Linked DNA regions of Cohaesibacter gelatinilyticus. The protein of the gene in region 1 binds, or shares a complex with, the protein of each later gene. Links are inferred from orthologs where the notes say so. Each region holds a gene or a part of one and is shown on either strand. Other genes may lie near its edges. The genes, in order: CRO57_RS20645 and CRO57_RS01305.

Region 1 (11,330 bases):
ATCAATCTTACCTTGAATTTCTTCCATCTTGATCGGTAAGGTTTCCAGCAGATGTTTGTCTTTGAAAGTCAGCGCTTTGCGTTGTTTTAGCTCTTCCTCTTTTGAGCTATGGCTTTCTTTGACAGGCTTGGTTTTGGCGGTGGCCTTTCTGGCTTCTACACCTGTGCCTCGTTGGGCAACCATGTCGGAATAACCTCCGGCATATTCAATCCATTTTCCGTCACCTTCTGCAAAAAGCGTAGAGGTGACAATGCGATCGAGGAAGTCGCGATCATGGCTGACCAGAATGACTGTGCCTGAATAGTCGTTGATGACTTCCTGCAGCAGGTCCAAGGTTTCCAGATCCAGGTCGTTGGTTGGTTCGTCAAGGACCAAGATATTTGATGGCTTTGCGAGGGCACGGGCCAACATCAGACGGCCGCGTTCACCGCCGGATAATACTCCGATTGGGCTTCTGGCCTGTTCCGGACGGAAGAGAAAATCCTTCATGTAGGAGACAACGTGCCGCGAAGTATCGCCCACCTGAATCATGTCACCACCATGAGAAGTGAGGGCTTCTTTCAAGGTCCAATCCGGATTCAGGCTTTCACGTTTCTGATCCAGCGTCATCATTTGCAAATTGGTACCCAGTTTGATTGTGCCGCTGTCAGGTTCCAGTCCGCCTGTGAGCAAGTTGATAAGCGTAGATTTTCCTGCACCATTGGGGCCAACGATGCCAATACGATCACCACGCAGAATTTCCATGGAGAAATCCTTGACGATATTCCGCCCTTCATAGGCCTTGCTGATTTCCTTGGCCTTGACTACTGACTTGCCGGATGTCTCGCCTTCCGAGGCTGCCATCTTGACGTCGCCCTGAGGTCGGTTCTGTGCCATTTGTTGTTTCTTGTGACGCAGAGTATGCAGTTCTCCAAGGCGACGGACATTGCGTTTGCGGCGTGCAGTAACGCCATAACGGATCCAGTCTTCTTCTGCGAGGATTTTTTGTTTGAGCTTTTGCTCCTCAACTTCTTCCTGCGCAAAAATCTCATCTCTCCAGGCTTCAAAATGAGCAAAACCTCTACTGCTGCGGCGAGCTGTGCCACGGTCGATCCAGACGGTCGTGCGGGTCAGATTTTCAAGAAAGCGGCGGTCATGGCTGATGATGACTTTGGCTGAGCGAATTTGCCTCAGTTCACTTTCCAGCCATTCGATGGCGGGAAGGTCCAGATGGTTGGTTGGTTCGTCCAGTAGCAGAATGTCGGGTTCGGGTGCCAGAACACGTGCAAGGGCAGCGCGGCGGGCCTCGCCACCTGAAATGTCTGATGGATTTTCGTGCCCCGTAAGACCAAGTTCTTCCAGCAAATATTGGGCGCGGTAGTGGGCATCGCCTTCAGTCAGGCCATCTTCCACATAGGCAAGGGTGGTTTCATAGGCTGATAAGTCCGGTTCTTGCGGCAGGTAGCGCAATGTGGTGCCTGGTTGAAAGAAACGTTCTCCCTTGTCGGGTTCCACGATATTTGCTGCAATTTTCAAAAGTGTGGACTTGCCAGATCCATTGCGGCCTACCAGTGCAATTGCGTCACTCTCATGCACTGCCAGCTCGGTTCCGCCAAGGAGAGACTGGCCGCCAATGGTCAGATGTGTATCTTGCAAATGAAGCAGAGGAGGGGCCATGGACGTGCTTGCCTTCTAGTCTTGGAACATGTCGATAAGACATTGGATGTGGCAAGGCTTACCCAAGCTGGAGAAGACTTTCAAGTGGCGGGAAATTATCTTTGTTTCAGATTTGCAGGCAGAAATCAGGAAGCTTGTTCGTTTTGTTCCGGTTGCTCTTCTTGGCTCTCATCTGACGATTTTGCCAGATTGGTGATATGGCCCGCCAGTGACAAGACTTTGGAAAGCGGATCCTCTTGCTGTTTGTTCTGTTTGTTGTCGTCCAGAATGGCGGCAATTTTGGAAGGCTCTGCTTCCTGCTTCATGGCCGCAACAGTTACTTGGGCCGCAATCTTTTTCATTTCCTCGCGTAATTGATGTTCGGACGGTGTCAAAGGACTTTCAGATTGAGCAGGGGACTGGTTTTTGCTGAGTTCGTCATATTTGTCGTGCAATTCCTTGAGCGTCGATTGCAGAGTGTTGATTTGCTTGTTCAGACGAATATTGTCAGCTTCAAGGGCCTTGCGAACAGCTTCTCGGGAATTCTCGTCATCAGCATTATCGCCCTGATTTGACAATTGTAATGTCAGGCTTGAGATCTTTGCTTCCGCTTCCACACGCCGTGCCTCTGTTTCAGCCAAACGAGCCTGATCATCTGATGATGAATTGTTACGAGCACCTTGAAGGCGCTTAACGCGCTGCTTCAATGTTGCGATTTCGCTGTCTTTGTCGGCAGCTTCCGACTGAAGTTGGTTGAGTTTCTCGTCCAGAGTATCAAGGCGCTCTTTGATGCGATCAAAATCAGAGTTTTTCTGGCTCAGGCGGGATTCGACTTCTTTTCTGCTATCGGTCTCGGTTTTGAGTGCCTGGTTTAGTTCTGAAATCTCACCACGTGCAGCCTCGATGCGTGCCAATTGGGCAACCAGTTCCACTTTCTGTTCACTTTGCTCGGTCTCGAAATGCAGGATATCAGTTTCAAGATCGGTCTTGATCTGTTCAAGCTCTGCAATCCGCTCCCTGGCTTGCGCGACCGAAGTGCGCGATTGTTCCAGCTGGCCTGCCTGATGCAGATAGTCATCGCCTTTGTTGGCAAGGGAGTTTTCCAGATCTGAAATGATTTTCTGATGATCCGTGATTGAGCTATTACGCTCTTCAATTGTTTGCTTGAGACGGTCAATTTTGATGCTGTTAAGGGTAAGCTGCTCGCGCTGGGATTCCACGGAGACTTCCAGTCGACGCTGGGTGATGGCCTGCTCGGCCCGCTGCATATCTTTTTCTGCCTGCAATTCACTGTAGCTGATCGGTATCTCGCCCAATACACGCTTTTCGGTGAGACGAACCGCACGGCGCCAGATCATGGGAACGACTACCAGCATCATCAAAATGGCGATGATGAAACCCAGCAAGATATATAAAGCAGATTCAATCAAGGGAAATGACCACCTATACCCGTATGCACCCGATAACAAGTGCTTAATCGATCCGAACCGAATCTTATCTTTGGTTTTACCAGTAGAGTGGACAAGGTGGAATAGTTAATCACTATTAACTATTCATTTTTTGGTCTTTTTTAGGGGAAAGACCGACAGTAATTTCTAATCAAAATACATTGTCTGCGAAACAAAAACCCCGTCAACAGATTGCTGACGGGGCTGAAACTGCATTCAAAGAGCAGGTTGGATCAGAACGGGTTCCAGGTCGGACGTTGACTGAATTTCAGATAACCGACATTGACGCCAAGCCTGGCCCCGACGCCTGAGCGGACAGGAACCACCAGAATTCCATTGTTGCCAAGGACGGTCAGACCAAAACCACCAACCAGATAGGCAGAGCCGTTGAAGCCGATATAACGACGATAGATGGCGCTGGTATCGGGCAGGTGATAGACAAGCATCATGGTGCGATTGCCGTCTCCACCAAAGTCCCAACCAATGGAAGGGCCTTGCCAGAAGACCTTGTGTTCACCCATGTTTTTGGTATAGAGCGTCCCCTCGCCATAGCGCAGGCCCGCTACAATGGCAGCGCTTCCTTCTTCACCGAGAATATAGCCGTTGGGTAGGCCATATTTGGCGAACGACCTTTCCAGAACAGAGGCAAGGCCACCGGAGACAGACCCAAAGAATCGTTGGCCAGCATCCAGTATTTCTGCATTCGAGTAGAAATTGTCATTTGGATTGATGTCATTTGCCTGTGCGCGGGCAGATGTGCTCAGCATTGTTGCCGAGATCACATACAGCATGGCTGCGATGAACAGGGTGGAGAAATATGCGCCAAACGTGCGGTGCTGAAACAGGGTCATGTTCGGTGTCCTTTGCAGGAAAAATTGCCATGGCGGGTGGATTCGAGCGAAGTTCGGAGCCGACAATATTTTGTTTACCATATCTTATGGATGGCTCTTTTTTCTTAACAGAATCCTTATTTCGACCAGTCTAGGGTTGATTATGATGAAAAAATGATATTCGGCGGACCAGAAGGAAGTTTCTTGTGGGCAGAGGAATATGACAACCGGAATTGGTTGGCTGTAAGGAAGAGTGGCATGAAGGCGATGCGAGGATCGTGGAGCAAGACTGGGCAATCGGTCCTGTTGATGATGAAGAAGGGCTTGTCAATTTGCCTGATGGTGTTCGTCTGTATTGCTGTTGATCTTTCTATCAATGTCAATGATGTAGAGGCATCGGTGCAATCGCGACGCGTTGTGATCGATCCGAATAGCGGACTTGCTATATGGGGTTATGACCCGGTGGCTTATCATACCGATCAAAAAGCAGTGAAAGGCAAACATGATTATGAGTTTGTCTGGAACAATGTGAGTTGGGTTTTCGCATCACAGGCCAATCTTGAAGTCTTCAAGGCAGATCCCGATCTTTATGCGCCACAATTTGGTGGGCATGGAGCTTTGGCCATGGCACGGGGTTACTTGTCTGCTTCCAACCCGAAGGTTTGGGCTCTTTATAAAGACAGGCTTTATCTTTTTTATTCTTTTCCAGCTCGGGCAGCCTGGGCCCAGGCACTGGAACAGCATATTCAACGTGGAATAGCCAGCTGGCAAAAGTTGGAACCCACTCTTACACGCTGATATAAAGGCATTCCTTTCCTTTTAGGGAGAGTAAGTCTGCCAAAACATCACTACTTTACATTATTTCATATGGTTTCTTGCCCAGTTTGAGTGGGCAAGATCAGTGAACCCTTGGCAGATGCCGCGTGGATGGTTAATTCTCATTAAGAGAGAGTGGTATTGATTCGTAAGAGTGAATGAATACCAAAGACATGAATCCAACCAGTTGAGGATGTAATGACTGCCAAGGACACCCTTTCCTCCATGGATCTGGCTGCTTTGCTCTGTAGCCGGGTTTGCCACGACATCATTAGCCCGGTTGGGGCGATTACAAATGGCCTTGAAGTGCTTGAAGAGGATAATGGCGAGGATATGCGTGCCTTTGCCATGGAGCTGATTACCAAGTCGGCTCATACCGCTTCGGCCAAGCTCCAGTTTGCGCGTCTTGCATTTGGTGCCGCCGGATCTGCTGGCGCTGAAATCGATACTGGCGATGCGGAAAAAGTTGCCAGTAATTTCATGGCAGGAGAAAAGGCTGACATGGAATGGGAAGGGACACGTGTCCTGATGCCCAAGAATCTGGTCAAGTTGCTTCTTAACCTTGTGCTAATCGGAACTTCAACAATTCCTCGGGGAGGTACCATTAAGGTTAAGCATGATGGGGACGCCCGTTACCCTACTTTCCTGTTGGTTTGCGAGGGTCGGAATGCACGTATTCCGGCAAGTCTTGATCGCCTGTTGCGTGGTAAACCTGCTGATGATCACGGCATCGATGCCCATGCCATTCAGCCTTATTATACCGGGCTCCTGGCGCGAGAAAGCAAGATGGATCTGTCGTTTGACTGGACTGACGACACAATTACCATTGAGGCCAAGCCGGTTTACATACCGCCTGCAAGCGAAATGATTGGTGTTGCAATCCCAGGTGAAGATGCTTGAATGAGTAACTAAGTATTTTCCCTAATTTATATGGTAAAATAATCAATAGGGTTATTGATAGGTTGACGTAAAAGCTGACAATTATTGTGGTTTGCTTCAGCCTATCTTAACCACTTGGTCCGACACTGAGGGGGAACAGCCGCGTGAAGTGGCAGGATTCCGCCAATTGTCAGGGTATGGATCATGGATGATTTGTTACGTGAATTTATCGAAGAAACCAATGAAAGCTTGGATGTCGTTGATGTAGAGCTTGTCAAGTTTGAACAAGAACCGAACAACGCTCAGATCCTCGATAACATTTTTCGACTGGTTCATACCATTAAAGGGACCTGTGGTTTTCTGGGCCTTCCTCGCCTGGAAAGTCTGGCTCACGCCGCAGAGACCTTGATGGGAAAGTTCCGCGATGGGGCCCCCGTCACCGAAGAGTCGGTTTCCATTATTCTGAAGTCGCTTGATCGCATTAAAGAGATCATGTCCGAGCTTGAAGCAACCGAAAGTGAGCCGGAAGGATCGGATGAAGACCTCATCGATCATCTGGACCGGCTGGCTGGCATTGGCAAATATGCCGGGCAAGCCGGTGCTGCCGAAGCGGATGCACCCAGTGCGGAAACCCCTGACGAACCCGTCGCTGAAGCATCGGAACCGGAAAGTTCTGAATCTGATGATGATAAGCCCGCCGAGGTTTATCAGGTTCTTGAGCGTGAACTCAAGGCAGGTGAAGTCTCGTTGGATGATCTGGAGCGTGCTTTCCGTGACGCTGATGGTCCCGAGGACTTTGATGTTGAGGCTAATGCTAAAGCGGCAGCTGAAGAGGCTGTAGCGGCCGCGGCCGCACAGAAGCGCTCTGGTGCCAAGCCGGTTGCGAAGAAGGAGCCAGTCAAGCCTGCGCCGAAAAAAGAACCAGAGGCGAAAGCTGCTGACAAAGAGACCAAATCTGTTGCCAATCAGTCCATTCGCGTGAATGTCGAGACGCTTGAGCATCTGATGACCATGGTTTCCGAGCTGGTTCTGACCCGTAATCAGTTGCTTGAAATTGTTCGCCGTCATGAAGATTCAGAATTCAAGGTGCCACTGCAACGCTTGTCCAATGTGACAGTTGAATTGCAGGAAGGCGTCATGAAGACCCGAATGCAGCCAATTGGCAATGCCTGGCAGAAATTGCCTCGTATCGTGCGCGATTTGGCCAATGATCTGGGCAAGCAGATTGATCTGGTCATGGTTGGTCAGGATACCGAGCTTGATCGCCAGGTACTGGAACTGATCAAGGACCCACTGACCCATATGGTGCGTAACTCGGCTGACCATGGGCTTGAAATGCCTGATGAGCGTGTTGCGATGGGCAAGCAAGCAAAAGGAACTGTCAAGTTATCTGCGTATCATGAAGGTGGTCACATCATCATTGATATTGAAGATGATGGTCGTGGTCTGAATACCGAAAAGATCAAGGAAAAAATTCTCAAGAATGAATTGGCGACCGAAGCCGAGCTTGAGAAAATGAGCGAGCAGCAGATCAACAAATTCATCTTTGCTGCGGGTTTCTCCACTGCCGAGAAAGTGACCAACGTGTCTGGTCGTGGTGTAGGCATGGATGTTGTTCGCAACAATATTGAAGTGATCGGTGGTTCTGTCGATCTGAAATCAACTGCAGGCAAGGGATCTGTCTTCTCGATCAAGATCCCGCTGACCCTGGCTATTGTTTCCAGTCTGCTGGTGGAAGCTTCTGGCGATCGCTTCGCTATCCCACAACTATCCGTTGTTGAACTGGTACGCGTTCAGAACAATTCCGAACATAAGATTGAACGTATCAAGGATACGCCTGTCCTTCGTTTGCGTAACAAGTTGCTGCCTCTTATTCATCTGTCCAATCTGCTGGGTATTGAAGAGAAGCGCGATGAGGAGATTGAACTGGATGATAATGGCTTCATCATTGTCATGCAGGTTGGCCCGCAAATCTTTGGTGTTGTGGTCGATGCCGTCTTCCATACCGAGGAAATCGTGGTCAAACCAATGGCGTCCATGTTGCGCAATCTGACCCTGTTCTCCGGCAATACCATTTTGGGTGACGGTAGTGTGATCATGATTTTGGATCCGAATGGTGTGGCTCAGGCCTTTGGTAGCCATGTTGGAACCGATATGTCTCAGGAAGTGGAAGAAGAAGAGAAAGCTTCCTTGCCGGAAGAAGAGAACAACAAGGTTTCCCTGCTTATCTTCCGTGCAGGCTCTGCCGAACCAAAAGCTGTACCGTTATCTTTGGTTACGCGTCTTGAGGAATTTGAAATCGACAAGATCGAATATTCCAATGGACGAGATATGGTTCAATATCGAGGCAGCCTGATGCCGTTGGTTCAGGTCAATAACTATATCGAGCGGAAGACCGAAGGCTCGCAGCCGATGTTGGTCTTCTCTGATGCAGGCCGCTCAATGGGGCTTGTGGTTGATGAGATCGTCGATATTGTTGACGAACATCTGGATATCGAGGTTTCCTCCGAGGTTCCTGGCATTTTGGGAACTGCGGTCATCAAAGGTAAAGCAACCGAGATTATCGATGTTGGTCACTTCCTGCCACAAGCATTTGAAGACTGGTTCCATCGCAAGGAACTGGACGAGGTGGCCTTGGTCAAGAAATTGCTGTTTGTTGATGACAGCTCCTTCTTCCGTAATATGCTTGGTCCGGTGCTGAAAGCTGCAGGTTATCAGGTTACTATCTGCTCCTCCGCTCAAGACGGATTGGCTGTATTGGAGCGTGACCCTGGTTATGAGATCGTGGTCAGCGATATCGAAATGCCCGAGATGAACGGTTTCGAATTCTGCGAGGCCATTCGACGTAATCCTGCGACGCGGGATATTCCGATCATTGCATTGTCGTCCCTGTGTACACCACAGGCTATCGAGCGCGGTCGTCGGGCTGGCTTCAACGACTATGTAGCGAAATTTGACCGTCCTGGGCTGATTGCATCGCTCAAGGAACAGAATGTTGAGCTGGGAGTAGCAGCATGAATGATCATACCAACAAAGAGCTGGATGGTGAAAACCTGGATGAAACCATTCAGTATGTAACCATCTATATCTGTGATCAGTTGTTCGGATTGCAGATAAGCCGCGTTCATGATGTTTTTGTTCCGGAATCCATGACACGGGTGCCGCTTTCCAGACCGGAAGTGGCCGGGGTACTCAACCTGAGGGGACGTATCGTTACAGCAATTGACATGCGTCGCCGGCTGGGACTGAAACCATTGGAAAACGTAGAGAATCTGATGGCGATCGGGATCGAATTCAAGGAAGAATCCTATGGTTTGATCATCGATAGCGTCGGGGAAGTTCTGGATCTTTCAGAGAGTTCCAAGGAATCCGTTCCATCCAATCTGGATCCTCGTTGGGCCGATATTGCGGCGGGTGTACATCGGCTGGATAGTAATCTGATGGTTATTCTCGATGTTGATCGTGTACTGGGCGATATGGTGGAAAAAATTAGTGTAGCTGCTTAAAGCGATCAGTCGGGATAGGAGTGAAGTAATGAAGAAATGTCTCGTTGTTGATGATTCCAGTGTGATCCGCAAGGTAGCAAGGCGCATTCTGGAAGATCTTGAGTTTGAGATTACAGAAGCCGAAGACGGCCAGGTCGCACTGGATAGCTGTGTTGACCAGATGCCTGATGCGGTTCTGTTGGACTGGAACATGCCTGTCATGGATGGTCTGGATTTTCTGGTTGAATTGCGCAAGCTGGATGGAGGAGATGATCCAAAGGTGATCTTCTGCACCACAGAGAATGACGTGGCTCATATTGCCAAAGCCATTCGCGCCGGAGCCAACGAATATATCATGAAACCTTTTGATCGTGAGATTGTTGAAGCGAAATTCCAGGAAGTTGGCCTGATCTAGGACTTTATATATTTCCAAGCCAGAGAGAGATTGAATGGGTCTTATGTCTGCAAATGCTGCTGCGGCTTCTTCGGCTGCGCGCCAGATTAAAGTGATGGTTGTAGACGATTCTGTCGTTATCCGGGGGTTGATAGGCCGCTGGATCAATGAAGATCCCGATCTACTACTGGTGAATTCACATCGCAATGGGCGTCTTGCGGTAGAGGATATTGCCAAGTCCAAGCCGGACATTGTTATTCTCGATATCGAGATGCCGGATATGGATGGTCTTACAGCACTTCCTTTGTTGCTTAAAACCTACCCTGCGACCAAAGTTATCATGGCTTCGACGCTGACGCGTCGCAATGCTGAAATCAGCTTGAAGGCGCTGTCGCTGGGTGCTGCGGACTATGTTCCAAAGCCGGAAAGCAATAGCCAGATTACCACTTCGACTGATTTTCGTCGCGAGCTCCTCAATAAGGTCAAAGGACTTGGCGGAATGCCACAACGGCCTGCACCGGGAGCAGGTGGATTTCGTGCCTCCCGACCAGCCGGAGCAACTGCGCCACAGCCCGCGCCGCGTCCAGGCGCCATGCGCGCCGAGACGGCCACAGCAGCAGGTGGTGCACGCCCGGTAGCCGCTGCGGCTGCTGCAGCTCGTGGTGCTGGAGGGATCGCCTTGCGATCCTTTGGCAGCGCCCGTCCAAGAGCTTTGTTGATTGGCAGTTCCACTGGCGGGCCTCAGGCTCTTGAAAAACTGCTTGGTGAAATCGGACCTCAAATGTCTGGTGTTCCGATACTGATCACGCAGCATATGCCAGTCACATTTACCGCAATTTTGGCTGACCATCTGGCGAGGGCTTCAGGCTCTCCGTCCGCAGAAGCGCAACATGGGGAAGTGGTCAAGGCCGGACAAATTTATGTAGCTCCGGGCGGAAAGCATATGGTGCTGGCAAAGCAGGCGGGACAGGTCGTTGTTCAGCTGAATGATGAACCTCCGGTGAATTTCTGCAAACCTGCTGTTGATCCATTTTTTGAAAGTGCTGCCAAGGTTTATGGAGCTGCATCCCTTGGAGTGATCCTGACCGGTATGGGCCATGATGGTGCTGCAGGAGCGCAGCATATTGTTGACGCCGGAGGCAGCATTATTGCTCAGGACGAGGCTTCCAGCGTTGTATGGGGCATGCCTGGGGCAGCCGCGCAGGCCGGGGTTTGTGCCGCAGTTCTGCCACTTGCGCAAATTGGCTCAAAAGTTACACGTATATTTAGAGGGGAACGGCAATGACACCACAAGAATATGCCTACCTTCAGAGCTTCCTTAAACAGAAGTCAGGGCTGGTACTGTCAAACGATAAGCAATATCTGATTGAAAGCCGCTTGATGCCTATCGCGCGTAAGGCGGGTTTGCAGACCATATCGGATTTGATTGCCAAATTGAAAACGCCGTCAGAGAAGGGATTGCAAAATCAGGTGGTCGAGGCGATGACTACCAATGAGTCCTTCTTCTTTCGTGATAAGACGCCGTTTGACCATTTCACCGAGACGATCCTACCCCATATGACGGCCAATCGTCCGGGTAAGAAAATCCGTATCTGGTGCGCAGCAGCCTCTACCGGGCAGGAACCTTATTCCCTTGCCATGTGTATCAAGGAAAATGCTTCCAAGCTGAATGGTGCGCGCTTCGAGATTATCGGGACAGATCTGTCCAACGAAGTTCTGGAAAAGGCCAAGGTCGGCTATTACAGCCAGTTTGAAGTGCAGCGTGGTCTGCCAGTGCAGTTCTTGCTGAAATATTTTACCCAACATGGTGAGATGTGGCAGGTTAATCCTGATATCCGCTCGA
Region 2 (10,846 bases), on another replicon or contig:
CCAAGATAAAACGATCGCCGATAGCGTTGGCACAGGCAAATACCCAGCCGTCTGGCAAAACTGTCACAACTCGTCCTGCAGATGGTCTCGCAACAGGATCTACATCGCTAGCCTATGCCCCGAATTCCTTGCAAGCGCTTGAAGAGCCATTTCGTGCCATCCTGACAGAGCAGAAAACCGGACAGGTCATCGAGGATAATCCTTACCTTAACCCTGAACCGACCGGTAGTGCCGAGGCTGTTGGCAAGGCTATCTCCAACACAGATCGCAACCCTGGCAAAACTGCAACTGAACGCAAGGGACCGCTGAACTTGATTGCCGCCTTGCCACGTACCAAGCCTGCAATAGGCAAAAAAGCAATCAAATCCACCATCGCTTCCAAGTCTTCTTCCAAGCCGATGGACACCAGCGCTGTTCTGGCAAAAGCTAAAAACAGCAAGAAGGTACCAGTTAGAAAACAGGAACCGCGTATTCAGGTCGCATCCTTGGCGCCCGTCAAAGTGAAGGCAGAAAAACCGAAGAAAAAGTCGCGTTGGGCAAGCTGGTTCAATTTTGGCTCTTCCAAGAAAAAGAAGGTCAAGATTCCAGCCAGAGGTGAACATGCCTGGGTGACCAACAAGCTGCCGAAATCCAGCTATACCAAGCAACAAAAGACCTGTTTGGCAAATGCCATTTATTTCGAAAGCCGATCTGAGCCGATCAAAGGCCAGATTGCCGTCGCACAGGTTGTAATGAACCGGGTGAAGAATCCGACCTATCCAAACACCATCTGCGGTGTGGTCTATCAAAACAAGCATAAGCGGAACGCTTGCCAATTCTCATTTGCCTGTGATGGCATTCGGGACCGGATCCTGTCCAAGAAGGCTTGGGATACAGCCTGGAAGTTATCCGATCAGGTGATCAATGAAGAGGTCTGGCTGAAGAATGTTGGCTCGTCCACCCATTATCACGCCACCTATGTGCGCCCCAAATGGGCTCGTACCATGAAACGTCGCGGTAAGATCGGCCTTCATATCTTCTATAAAACATATGGTGGCGGCTGGAGTTAGGCCCCTACCCGCAACAAAACAAACACAAGGCGGTGCAGTGCATCGCCTTTTTTCTTCAATCACTCATAAATGAAATATGCTGCCCTGCATGGACTTCCAGGAGCAGTCAATTCAGCCTGACAATCTGGCGGAAAGCTCTCCGACACCTATTCTACCATGAAAGCACAGGCGTTCAGCTATCATGAATTACGAAGTTTGCTGGAAACTTCCAGAAGATCATGCCAGGCAGCCCGCTTTTGCGCTGGTGTTCTTAGCAGAAAAGCAGGATGCAGGGTCGCCATTGCCGGGATTTGTCGGTTCTGGCCGGATGGATCTGCGATGGTATAGCTTTTCCAGCGCCCGCGCAGGCGCATGATACCGTCCTTGCTTACCAGCAATTGCTGAGCAGCTGTGCCTCCCAGAAAAATCAGAATATCGGGATTTACCAACTCAATATGGCGATGAATGAAAGGACGCATCATCTCGCTTTCATTCAGGCTTGGTTTCCGATTGCCTGGTGGACGCCATGGCAGGATATTGGTGATGTAGCAACTGGAGCGGTCTCGCCCAATGGCCGCCAACATCTTGTCCAACAATTGCCCTGCCCTCCCAACAAAGGGAAGTCCTTGAATATCCTCTTCCCGGCCCGGCGCTTCACCAATGCACATCAGGCTGGCATTTGGATTACCATCACCAAAGACAAGAGACTTGGCTGAAAACTTCAGGCTGCAACCTTCAAACTCGCTCAATGCCTGGCGCAATTGATCCAGGTTCTGTGCCTGCTGCGCCCGGCCTTTGGCTTCTTCAACCTGTCGTCCCATGCCAGCCAGAGCTGGTGCACCGAGATGAGTGTCCCCAGATCCATTTGGCGCACGTGCCTCTGCAGACCTATCCGAATTGGGGAATTGATTATTCATTGACTTTGACGTAAACGTCGAAGTGGTTGCATTGACGCCTTGTGGATCCGTCTGAGATGGATGAGGTGCCAGTGATGCACCTGCAGAAAAATTGTGAGGAGAATGAGCGGAATTTCCGCACCCAATATTGGGCGCAGCATTGGGAGAGGCCTGAATATGCGCCTTGGCCTGCTGACGAGCGGCAATCTGACGTTCCGTCTCCTTAAAACGGTTCTGGGGATCTTCGTCCAAGGGACAATCTGCGCCAAGAGCATCATACCATCGTATGAGTTCAGCCAGATCATGAGCAGATGTCACCATATTGGGAGAATTTGGCACGTGGATTCCGATATCTCTTTGCGCTAAAGCATTCTTTATAGCAGGCGATGAACAATGATCAAATAGACTTGTTGTACGCCTCATTATGTGGTTGAAAAGACTTCGGACCATCCGACCTCTAATGAAAGGACCTTTTTGATGACTGCCGATACAGCCCTTCCCGAACGGGAATATATGGAATTTGACGTTGTCATCGTCGGTGCCGGGCCAGCAGGTTTGTCAGCAGCGATCCGCATCATGCAGCTGGCTCAGGAAAAAGGCACCGAGATTTCCGTCGTTGTACTGGAAAAAGGCTCCGAGGTTGGTGCCCATATTCTCTCTGGTGCGGTAGTCGATCCGGTTGGCCTCGACAAATTGCTGCCTGATTGGCGCGAAGATAGCTCCCATCCCTTCCAGACCGAGGTCAAGAAGGATGTATTCCGGGTGCTTGGTCCTGCTGGTAGCCTTACGTTGCCCAACTTCACCATGCCACCATTGATGAACAATCATGGGAATTACATCGTCTCACTCGGCAATGTTTGTCGTTGGCTGGCAGAAAAAGCCGAAGCACTGGGCGTTGAGATTTATCCCGGCTTTGCCGCTGCAGAAGTATTATATGACGACAATGGTGCTGTGCGCGGTGTAGCCACCGGTGACATGGGTGTGGGACGCGATGGTCAACCCAAAGATACTTTCATGCGCGGCATGGAACTGCGCGGCAAATATACCCTGATCTCCGAGGGTGTACGCGGGTCACTCGCCAAAGAAATCATTGCCAATTACGAGCTGGACAAAAACTGTGATCTAGCCAAATTTGGTATCGGCATCAAAGAGCTTTGGGAGATTGATCCCGAGAAACATGATCAAGGTCTTGTCACTCATTCCTTCGGTTGGCCATTGGATATGAAAACAGGTGGTGGTTCCTTCTTGTATCATCTGGAGAATAATCAGGTTGTCGTCGGTTTTGTTCTGCATTTGAACTACAAGAATCCATATCTATCTCCGTTCGAAGAATTCCAGCGCTTCAAGCAACATCCATCTGTACGGGACACCTTTGTCGGCGGCAAACGTATCTCCTACGGTGCTCGTGCCATTACAGAAGGTGGCTATCAGTCCGTTCCGAAAGTCTCTTTCCCCGGTGGTGCCTTGATTGGCTGTTCCGCTGGTCTTGTCAATGTGCCTCGTATCAAGGGCACCCACAATGCCATGAATTCCGGTATGTTGGCGGCTGAAAAGCTGGTTGATGCTCTTGGTGAAGGTCGCTCCAACGATGATCTTATCGCCTATGAAGAGGCATGGCGTGATGGTCCAATTGGCAAAGATCTGTATAAGGTTCGCAATGTCAAACCACTGTGGTCGAAGCTGGGTACCGTACTTGGCATCTCTCTTGGCGGGTTGGACATGTGGTGCAACACGCTGTTCAATTGGTCACCATTTGGCACCATGAAACATGGCAAGACTGACGCTGAAAGCACCTTGCCTGCGGCAAAGTGCAAGATGATCGACTATCCAAAACCAGATGGAGAAGTCTCGTTTGATCGCCTGTCTTCTGTCTTCCTGTCTTCCACCAACCATGAGGAAGATCAGCCGATCCACCTCAAGCTGGGTGACGAAGTACTGCAGAAATCATCTGAACATGATGTTTATGCTGGCCTTTCCAACCGCTTCTGCCCGGCGGGGGTTTATGAATGGATGGAAGATGATGCCAATCCAGGCGAGGTCAAATATGTGATCAACGCTCAGAACTGTGTCCACTGCAAGACTTGTGACATCAAGGATCCAAACGGCAATATCACATGGACCACGCCGGAAGGCATGGGCGGACCAAACTATCCGAACATGTAAGGATGTCACTGTTTGCCTGTCGATACGCTAGTCATGATGCCACGGCATCATGGCGTATCTTTCTCGTCGATACGCTGGCCATGGTGCCACGGCATCATGGCGTATCTTATGACATCGAGGATCCAAACGGCGACATCACTTGGACACGCCGGAAGGCATGACTGGGCCAGATTATCTGGACGTATGGGTGAAAACGGCACCTGTTTGATTGATTGCTCACCACAATGAAACCCGGTCTCTCAAAAGTACCGGGTTTTTCATTATCAATCTCTGGCTTTGATACCTTGAGCAGCAATTCGACATAGCTATTGTATAACCTTGAACCATTAGTCCTGCGGTCCCGTATCCCAAGTATAGACGGTCAATCCCCATGGAGATTGAGTAATACGGCTTTCACAGTTTCTGACTTCACTATCCAAGGTGTAGTACGCGTTGAAATTGCGGGCGATTCCATCATCCAGAACAGAGACCATAACTTGTTCCAACGCCTCTTGATCAGCCTCTGGCCAAAGCGTTGGCAAATCGATCCCCACGATGTCACGCATGCGTTTACGCATCATATTGGACATGGGACGATTGCATTCAATAACCTGGAATTGTTGTTCTCTTTGTCCATCAACCGGGTGCCTCACCACAGTCATCAGTCCGTGAGGCAGAGCATTTAGGAGTTCTTCGAGATAATTCTGCCGATAGACAACAGGTTGAAGGATGGCAATCACTTCGTCTTCATTGATGTCGGTCGAGCGAACCGGCAGGTAAAGCACTTCCCAAAGAGCTACATGCACGGCCTTGATAGCTTTGAATGTTGTATAGACCGGCAGTTGTTTGCTCATTGCCAATTCACAATTGTCTATGTGAACTTTGGCAAATGCCTCACCACCACTTTTCAATGTCTGGCCAGCTAGAGAAAAGCCCGTAAAATCTACCATCCCAGGAGCAAAGTCCGTACAGAACCATTCTCCGCGCTCATCTATGGAAAAACGTGCTTGCTGATTGCGTGTAAGCTGGATTTCGGCCAATTCCATGCCGCCGATTTCAGGGAGCTTGCCTTGCTCCCTTTTCCATGACATCCAGGCATCATATGCGACAAGAAATTTCTCATCCGACATATGCTTTTTGAGATCTTCGGTAATGGAGAATCCGAAACCCACAATACTGTCCTCACCCCACTTGGCAACCAAATCCTTGGCCGCCCTCAAAACGAGATTGCCCGCCTGCGTGGATCAGTTCAGATAAGTTGCAAATAAATATATCTGCCACCGACAGGTTGATTTCGTTCACCTTTACGCAAATAGATTATCAATTTCTGACTGATCTGATTTTTTTTCTTCTTCAGCATCAATTGAGTCAAAATCCATGTCATTGAGCATCTGATCAACATCGTTCTGATCGACACCTTCCCCGCTGTGTTGGGGGCCATGCAGAATTAATTCGCGACGGCGGCGCTCTTCTTCGGTTTCTTCCATCTGCGGGGCATCAAGGTCTTGTACCTTAAGGCGCTCAATGAAGCCTGATACCCGCTCATCAATCAGATTGAGCGTGCGCACAACCTTGGAAATACGCTGTCCAGTGATGTCCTGGAAAGAACAGGCTTCAAAAATCTCGATAATCTTGTCGTTCACCAGTGTAGAATAGGCATCCGCATCGGAAGGATCGGCACACATGATCTCTTCTGCAGCGCCCATGATTGTATTGGTCGCATTTTCAGTAGCATCCACCACTGCATCAAGCTCACGCCCGGCATCAGGAATGGAGTTGTTGCGCATGTCTGTTGGACAAAGGGCAGCAATTTCCTGTTTCATGCTGGTGATTTCTGCAGCTATTGCAGAAAACTCAGAATAGGCGTGTTGATCAATTGCCTCAACATGGGCATCCAGACTCTTCGCCATCACTTCAGCCAAGGACATGATGTCGGTTAGCGAGACATCATCCGTCTTGTTCTGCTCAAGATATTTGACGATCTGCTCAATATTTGTCTTTGCAGCCAAATTTTCGCTCTGTGCCATGTTGTCTACCCCAGTTCTTCCAGTTAGCTGATTTATCGCCACTTATAGCGGTCTTTATCATTCTTTATGCAGATATGCGTGATCCACATCTCAAGGCGTACAGCCTTGCGATTCGATATTCATCAAGTGCTCATCAATGCCAATGGCTTCCTGCATGTCTTGGACATGACAGACGGCCTGACCAAATAGTGGGGCCAATCATGCGAGAAAGGCGCATGGGTCGCCTCATCCTGCAAGTGATCATCGGCATTTACCCATACCGAATATCAGCCAGCCAACCGGGCATTTTCATGCCCGGAGCTGTGGCCCGTTCATATTGTCTGGCAATATGACCCTCAAGACCTAGCTGTCAAAGACGGCATCAATCTTGGTTTTCAGGGTTGCTGCGTTGAACGGCTTCACGATGTAATTGTTCACACCAGCCTTTTTCGCTGCAATCACGTTCTCGGTTTTGGATTCTGCGGTCACCATAATGAATGGTGTCTTGGACAGACTTTCACTTGAACGAACCTGCTTGAGCAGTTCATAACCAGTCATTGGTTCCATATTCCAATCGGAAATAACCAAACCGTAGCGACGATCCTGCATCTTGGCCAAGGCTTCGGTGCCATCTGCAGCATCATCAACATCTTCAAAACCCAACTGCTTGAGCAGGTTCTTGATAATCCGGATCATGGTTTTGTAGTCATCCACTACCAGTACCGGCATAGAAAGATCGAGGGCCATAAGTTCACTCCAAACTCACACTGTGTCCCGCTTAATTACGGGTTTTCACCTATTTATTGTCATAGATCTTACTGGGTTGTCAGCTCTTTCGGCCTCCTGTCACCCAAGCCTCAATCTAGCCTAAGGAGTTAAAAAAGCGGTTAATTGCCACAATCAAGAAAACTGGCCTTTATGTAAAAATGTCTCGTTTTTGGGCTAAATAGCCTGAAATTTCGGGAAATTTAAGAGCTTTGTAGGGATTTTTTCAGTCTTTGATAACCTTGACATTCATTAACCAAAAACAAGTGTGATCGAAACAAAGATTTCCTCTTGCAGAGTTGCTCTACCCTTATCTGCTGCGGCTCTATAAAAATGATTGTCTAAAAAACCATGAGAGTAACCAATCACCAATCCAGTCAAATTCCTTCATATTGACGCTCTTTCTTATTCGAAAGAATGCCTCATTTAATCAACTCAAGACTTGTGGCGTTTGGAACTGCGGCCTAATCTGACCATGCTGCAACGCAACATATTCAGTTCTGGCCAGTGACGCCAGAATAGAGAGTTCAACAGGGAAGAGAAAAATATGACAGCTCCTTTGAGCGGCGTAGAAGCCCGCACCGTCTATTATGAGGATATGAGCGTCGGCCAAACCGAGAGATTTACTCATTGCGTAACAGATGCTGACATCGCAGCTTTCGCTGCAGTTTCCGGAGACTATAACCCCATTCACATAGATAAGGAGTATGGCGCAAACAGCCAATTTGGCTCTTGTATTGCCCATGGCCTTTATACCGCCAGCCTGTTTTCTGCCATATTGGGAATGCGCTTACCGGGACCCGGTGCCATCTATATTGGCCAGACACTGAATTTCAAGGCGCCGGTCAAACCAAACGATGAGCTGACAATCGAAGTCAAAGTGGAAGAGAAGATAGATCGGGGCCGCCGGGTACGTTTGGCATGTGTGGCTCGTGTAGGCGAAACCGTTGTATTAGAGGGTGAAGCTCAGGTGAAGGCAGTCAAAAAACCTGCTGAGTGATCGACCTCCGCAAGGTTTAAAAAAATCCCGCCTTACTTTTAGATCAGCAAGGCGGGATTTTTTGAAACATGCCCCTTAAAGATCAATATCGCAGAAGACCATAGCGCTCTCGCAAGGCGAAGCGAGAGGTAAGCACCACAGCGACAAAGGCCAGCCCGACCGCCAAGCCAACCCAGATCCCAACGCCCTGCCAATCCAATACAAAGCCAAGATAATAGCTGGTGGCCATGCCACATCCCCAATAACCGATGATCCCGACGATCATGGGTACCTTGGTGTCACCAAGACCACGCAGTGCAGCTGCCGACATGGCCTGCGCCCCATCCACCAATTGAAATAGAGCTGCAACAGCTAGATAGCTGACAGCCAGAGCAAAAGGAATGGTGTTGGCAGGATTGCTCTTATCAATATAGAAGCCAATCAAGGTTTCCGGCATGACAATGAAGAGTGCACCGGTGAAGAGCATGAAGCCAGTTCCAGCAACGATGGAAATCCACCCAGCTCTCTTCACGCCCAAAGGATTATGACTTCCTTGAGCAAGACCTACACGAATGGTTGTGGCTTGTGAAAGTCCCAAAGGCACCATGAAGGCAATCGCTGCACATTGCAGGGCCACCGCGTGAGCCGCAAGAGCGTCCTGCCCCAACCACCCCATCAATGCGGTCGCAGCAGAGAACATGCCTACTTCGGTGGTAATCATCAAACCAATCGGCACACCAACCCTCAACAGCTCCATGAAGCGTGGCCAATCGGGACGCCAAAAATTCGTGAAGAGATTATAAGAACTATAGGTCTTGCTGACAGCGACATAGCTGATCAACAGCGTGAAACCCACAAGATTTACGAAGGAGGTAGATATCCCGGCTCCGACCAACTCCAGCTTGGGGAAACCAAAATTGCCGAACATCAGCGCATAATTGCCCAAAGCATTTATGAATATGCCGGTGATAGTGATCCAGAGAATGATGGCTGCTTCGCTATGGGCGTTGACCATACCACGCAAAGCTACAATTCCCAGAGCGGGAAACAGGCTCCAGGACGCATAATAAAGATAGGACGAGGATTGGAGATAGATCTCTTTTTCCTGCCCCACTTGAGCAAAAATCCATTCACTTTGAAACAGCAAGAAAATGAGTAAAGCGCCGAGAATGATGGTGAGCCACAGCCCTTGACGGGCTGTTCTGCGCACCGAGGTATAGTCCTTGGCACCTATGGCCTGCGCCGCCATGGGCGCGACAGCTGTTAGCGCGCCAATCCCGAAAAGCTGGATTGGATGAAGCAGGGCCGTCGCAAGTGATCCGGCAGCCAGAGCATCTTTTCCGAGCCATCCCATCATGATCACATCAGTCGTAAAATAGGCCATTTGGGCTAACTGGGTCAGCACCAAAGGCAAGGCAAGCATGAAGGTTGCCTTGAATTCCTGTCCCCAGCTCAGGGTGTCTTGCGACCTTCCAATCGCAGCATCACCATTGGCAATATCCGTACCACCATCGACGCCATCAGGCCTCTGGTTTTCACTCTTATGCATAGTCTCACCAAGTCATGGAGATCCGACGCAACTTTTTGATCTGGGGGAATGCTCAGGAATAATCCTGGAAGAAGCAGACGCCATAATCGCATAGATGTGTCAGATTATTTGATAAGGCGACCCTATCCTGTCTTCACCAAATTGTATAGTGAAAAGACGCTCGCTATTTAGCTGTATCGTTGATCCGTTTGAGGTTGAATCATGAGATAAAGGCAGCAAATGCCAGATTGGCGGGGGATAGTTGTTCTGTATCAGAAAATATCTTGACCTTATCGTTGCTTTTGGGCAACGTCGCGCCACATATTTCCAACCCCTTATGTCTTTGCCTGGGAGCTCCGGCCAATGGCGTCTGCCCACACGTTTGTCGATTTGAAACAGCCTGTTTTCCCCTTACCTGACTCGGTCCGTGGTGGCGTGGTGGCTATCGGCAATTTTGATGGCATGCATAAAGGGCATCAGGCGGTTCTGGAAGATGCCCTGGTAGAAGCGCGCAAGTTGGGCGTCAAGGCAATCATGCTGACATTTGAACCCCATCCACGCAGTGTTTTTCGCCCCGACAATCCGGTTTTTCGACTGACACCTCATGATGAGAAAGCTTTGCTGGCCGAAGCTTTGGGTTTCGACGGCATGATTTCGCTTCATTTTACCAAAGAGTTTGCCAGCCAATCAGCAGAGTCTTTTATTGAAGATATGTTGATCAAGGCGCTAGACGCCCGTGAAGTCATTTCCGGTTACGACTTTCACTTTGGCAAAGATCGTAAAGGAAGCCCGGATTTTCTGCGTGAGCAGGGACATAAGCACGGCTTTGGCGTCAAGATCGTTGATATGAAGGCTGACCGCACCGGCGATGCTGTTTCCTCCACACGCATTCGTCAAGCCCTGGAAGATGGAGCAACCCATCCGGCCAACCGATTGTTGGGTTATCGCTATTTCTTTACCTCCACCGTTGTTCATGGAGAAAAGAATGGCCGCAAACTGGGGTATCCGACTGCCAATCTGAAACTGGCGGACAATAGTCGTCTTAAAGAAGGTGTCTATGCGGTACGTTTGATGCGATCCAATGGCCAAGTTCACGACGGAGTTGCCAGTTATGGTCGACGTCCGACCTTTGACAATGGCGCTCCAATCTTCGAAGTTCATGTCTTTGATTTTGAAGATGATCTTTATGATGAAAGCGTTCGTGTTGCACTGTATCACTATCTGCGTGGGGAAGAAAAATTCGACAGTCTGGATACGCTGATCCTGCAGATGGATGAAGATAGTGCGCAAGCTAGAGCCATTCTGTCTGATGCGGCAGCTCTTAGTCCTTTGGAAACAACCTTATGGGGTGGGATCTCAAACGATTGAAAATCCATCAAGCCAAATTGTTCAATGGCGTTTTCTCTCATCTGCTCACATTTTTGTTTTCGAAGGTGATTTCCTTTTTTGTCACGGTTTGACTATCCGTAGAGCAACCATTGCTGTTGCTTTCAAGGACTAAA

What was found.
Region 2: the proteins of CRO57_RS20645 (region 1) and CRO57_RS01305 are in contact, whole or in part, in a solved structure (PDB 1A0O), measured with the Escherichia coli proteins. The link is inferred for Cohaesibacter gelatinilyticus from one-to-one orthologs.

The regions. Positions count from the first base shown.
Region 1 is NZ_OBEL01000006.1:226,970-238,299, reverse strand. The notes cover bases 5,449-8,826. They hold CRO57_RS20645 (hybrid sensor histidine kinase/response regulator), read left to right. Parts: upstream 5,449-5,812; coding sequence 5,813-8,626; downstream 8,627-8,826. Other genes in these bases: CRO57_RS20640 (chemotaxis protein CheW), read left to right, coding at 8,623-8,826; chpT (histidine phosphotransferase ChpT), read left to right, coding at 5,449-5,629. In the rest of the region: CRO57_RS20670 (ABC-F family ATP-binding cassette domain-containing protein), read right to left, coding at 1-1,656; CRO57_RS20665 (coiled-coil domain-containing protein), read right to left, coding at 1,782-3,065; CRO57_RS20660 (DUF1134 domain-containing protein), read right to left, coding at 3,317-3,934; CRO57_RS20655 (YHS domain-containing (seleno)protein), read left to right, coding at 4,172-4,711; more of chpT, read left to right, coding at 4,928-5,448; more of CRO57_RS20640, read left to right, coding at 8,827-9,114; CRO57_RS20635 (response regulator), read left to right, coding at 9,143-9,508; CRO57_RS20630 (protein-glutamate methylesterase/protein-glutamine glutaminase), read left to right, coding at 9,543-10,772. UniProt on the Escherichia coli protein: Involved in the transmission of sensory signals from the chemoreceptors to the flagellar motors. CheA is autophosphorylated; it can transfer its phosphate group to either CheB or CheY.
Region 2 is NZ_OBEL01000001.1:286,516-297,361, reverse strand. What follows is about bases 5,128-8,021. They hold CRO57_RS01305 (response regulator), read right to left. Parts: upstream 6,820-8,021; coding sequence 6,436-6,819; downstream 5,128-6,435. Other genes in these bases: CRO57_RS01295 (MATE family efflux transporter), read right to left, coding at 7,920-8,021; CRO57_RS01300 (MaoC family dehydratase), read left to right, coding at 7,385-7,837; CRO57_RS01310 (protein phosphatase CheZ), read right to left, coding at 5,371-6,093; CRO57_RS01315 (hypothetical protein), read right to left, coding at 5,128-5,238. Also shown: CRO57_RS25325 (cell wall hydrolase), read left to right, coding at 1-1,049; CRO57_RS01325 (uracil-DNA glycosylase), read right to left, coding at 1,229-2,263; CRO57_RS01320 (electron transfer flavoprotein-ubiquinone oxidoreductase), read left to right, coding at 2,402-4,087; more of CRO57_RS01315, read right to left, coding at 4,414-5,127; more of CRO57_RS01295, read right to left, coding at 8,022-9,365; CRO57_RS01290 (bifunctional riboflavin kinase/FAD synthetase), read left to right, coding at 9,708-10,712. UniProt on the Escherichia coli protein: Involved in the transmission of sensory signals from the chemoreceptors to the flagellar motors.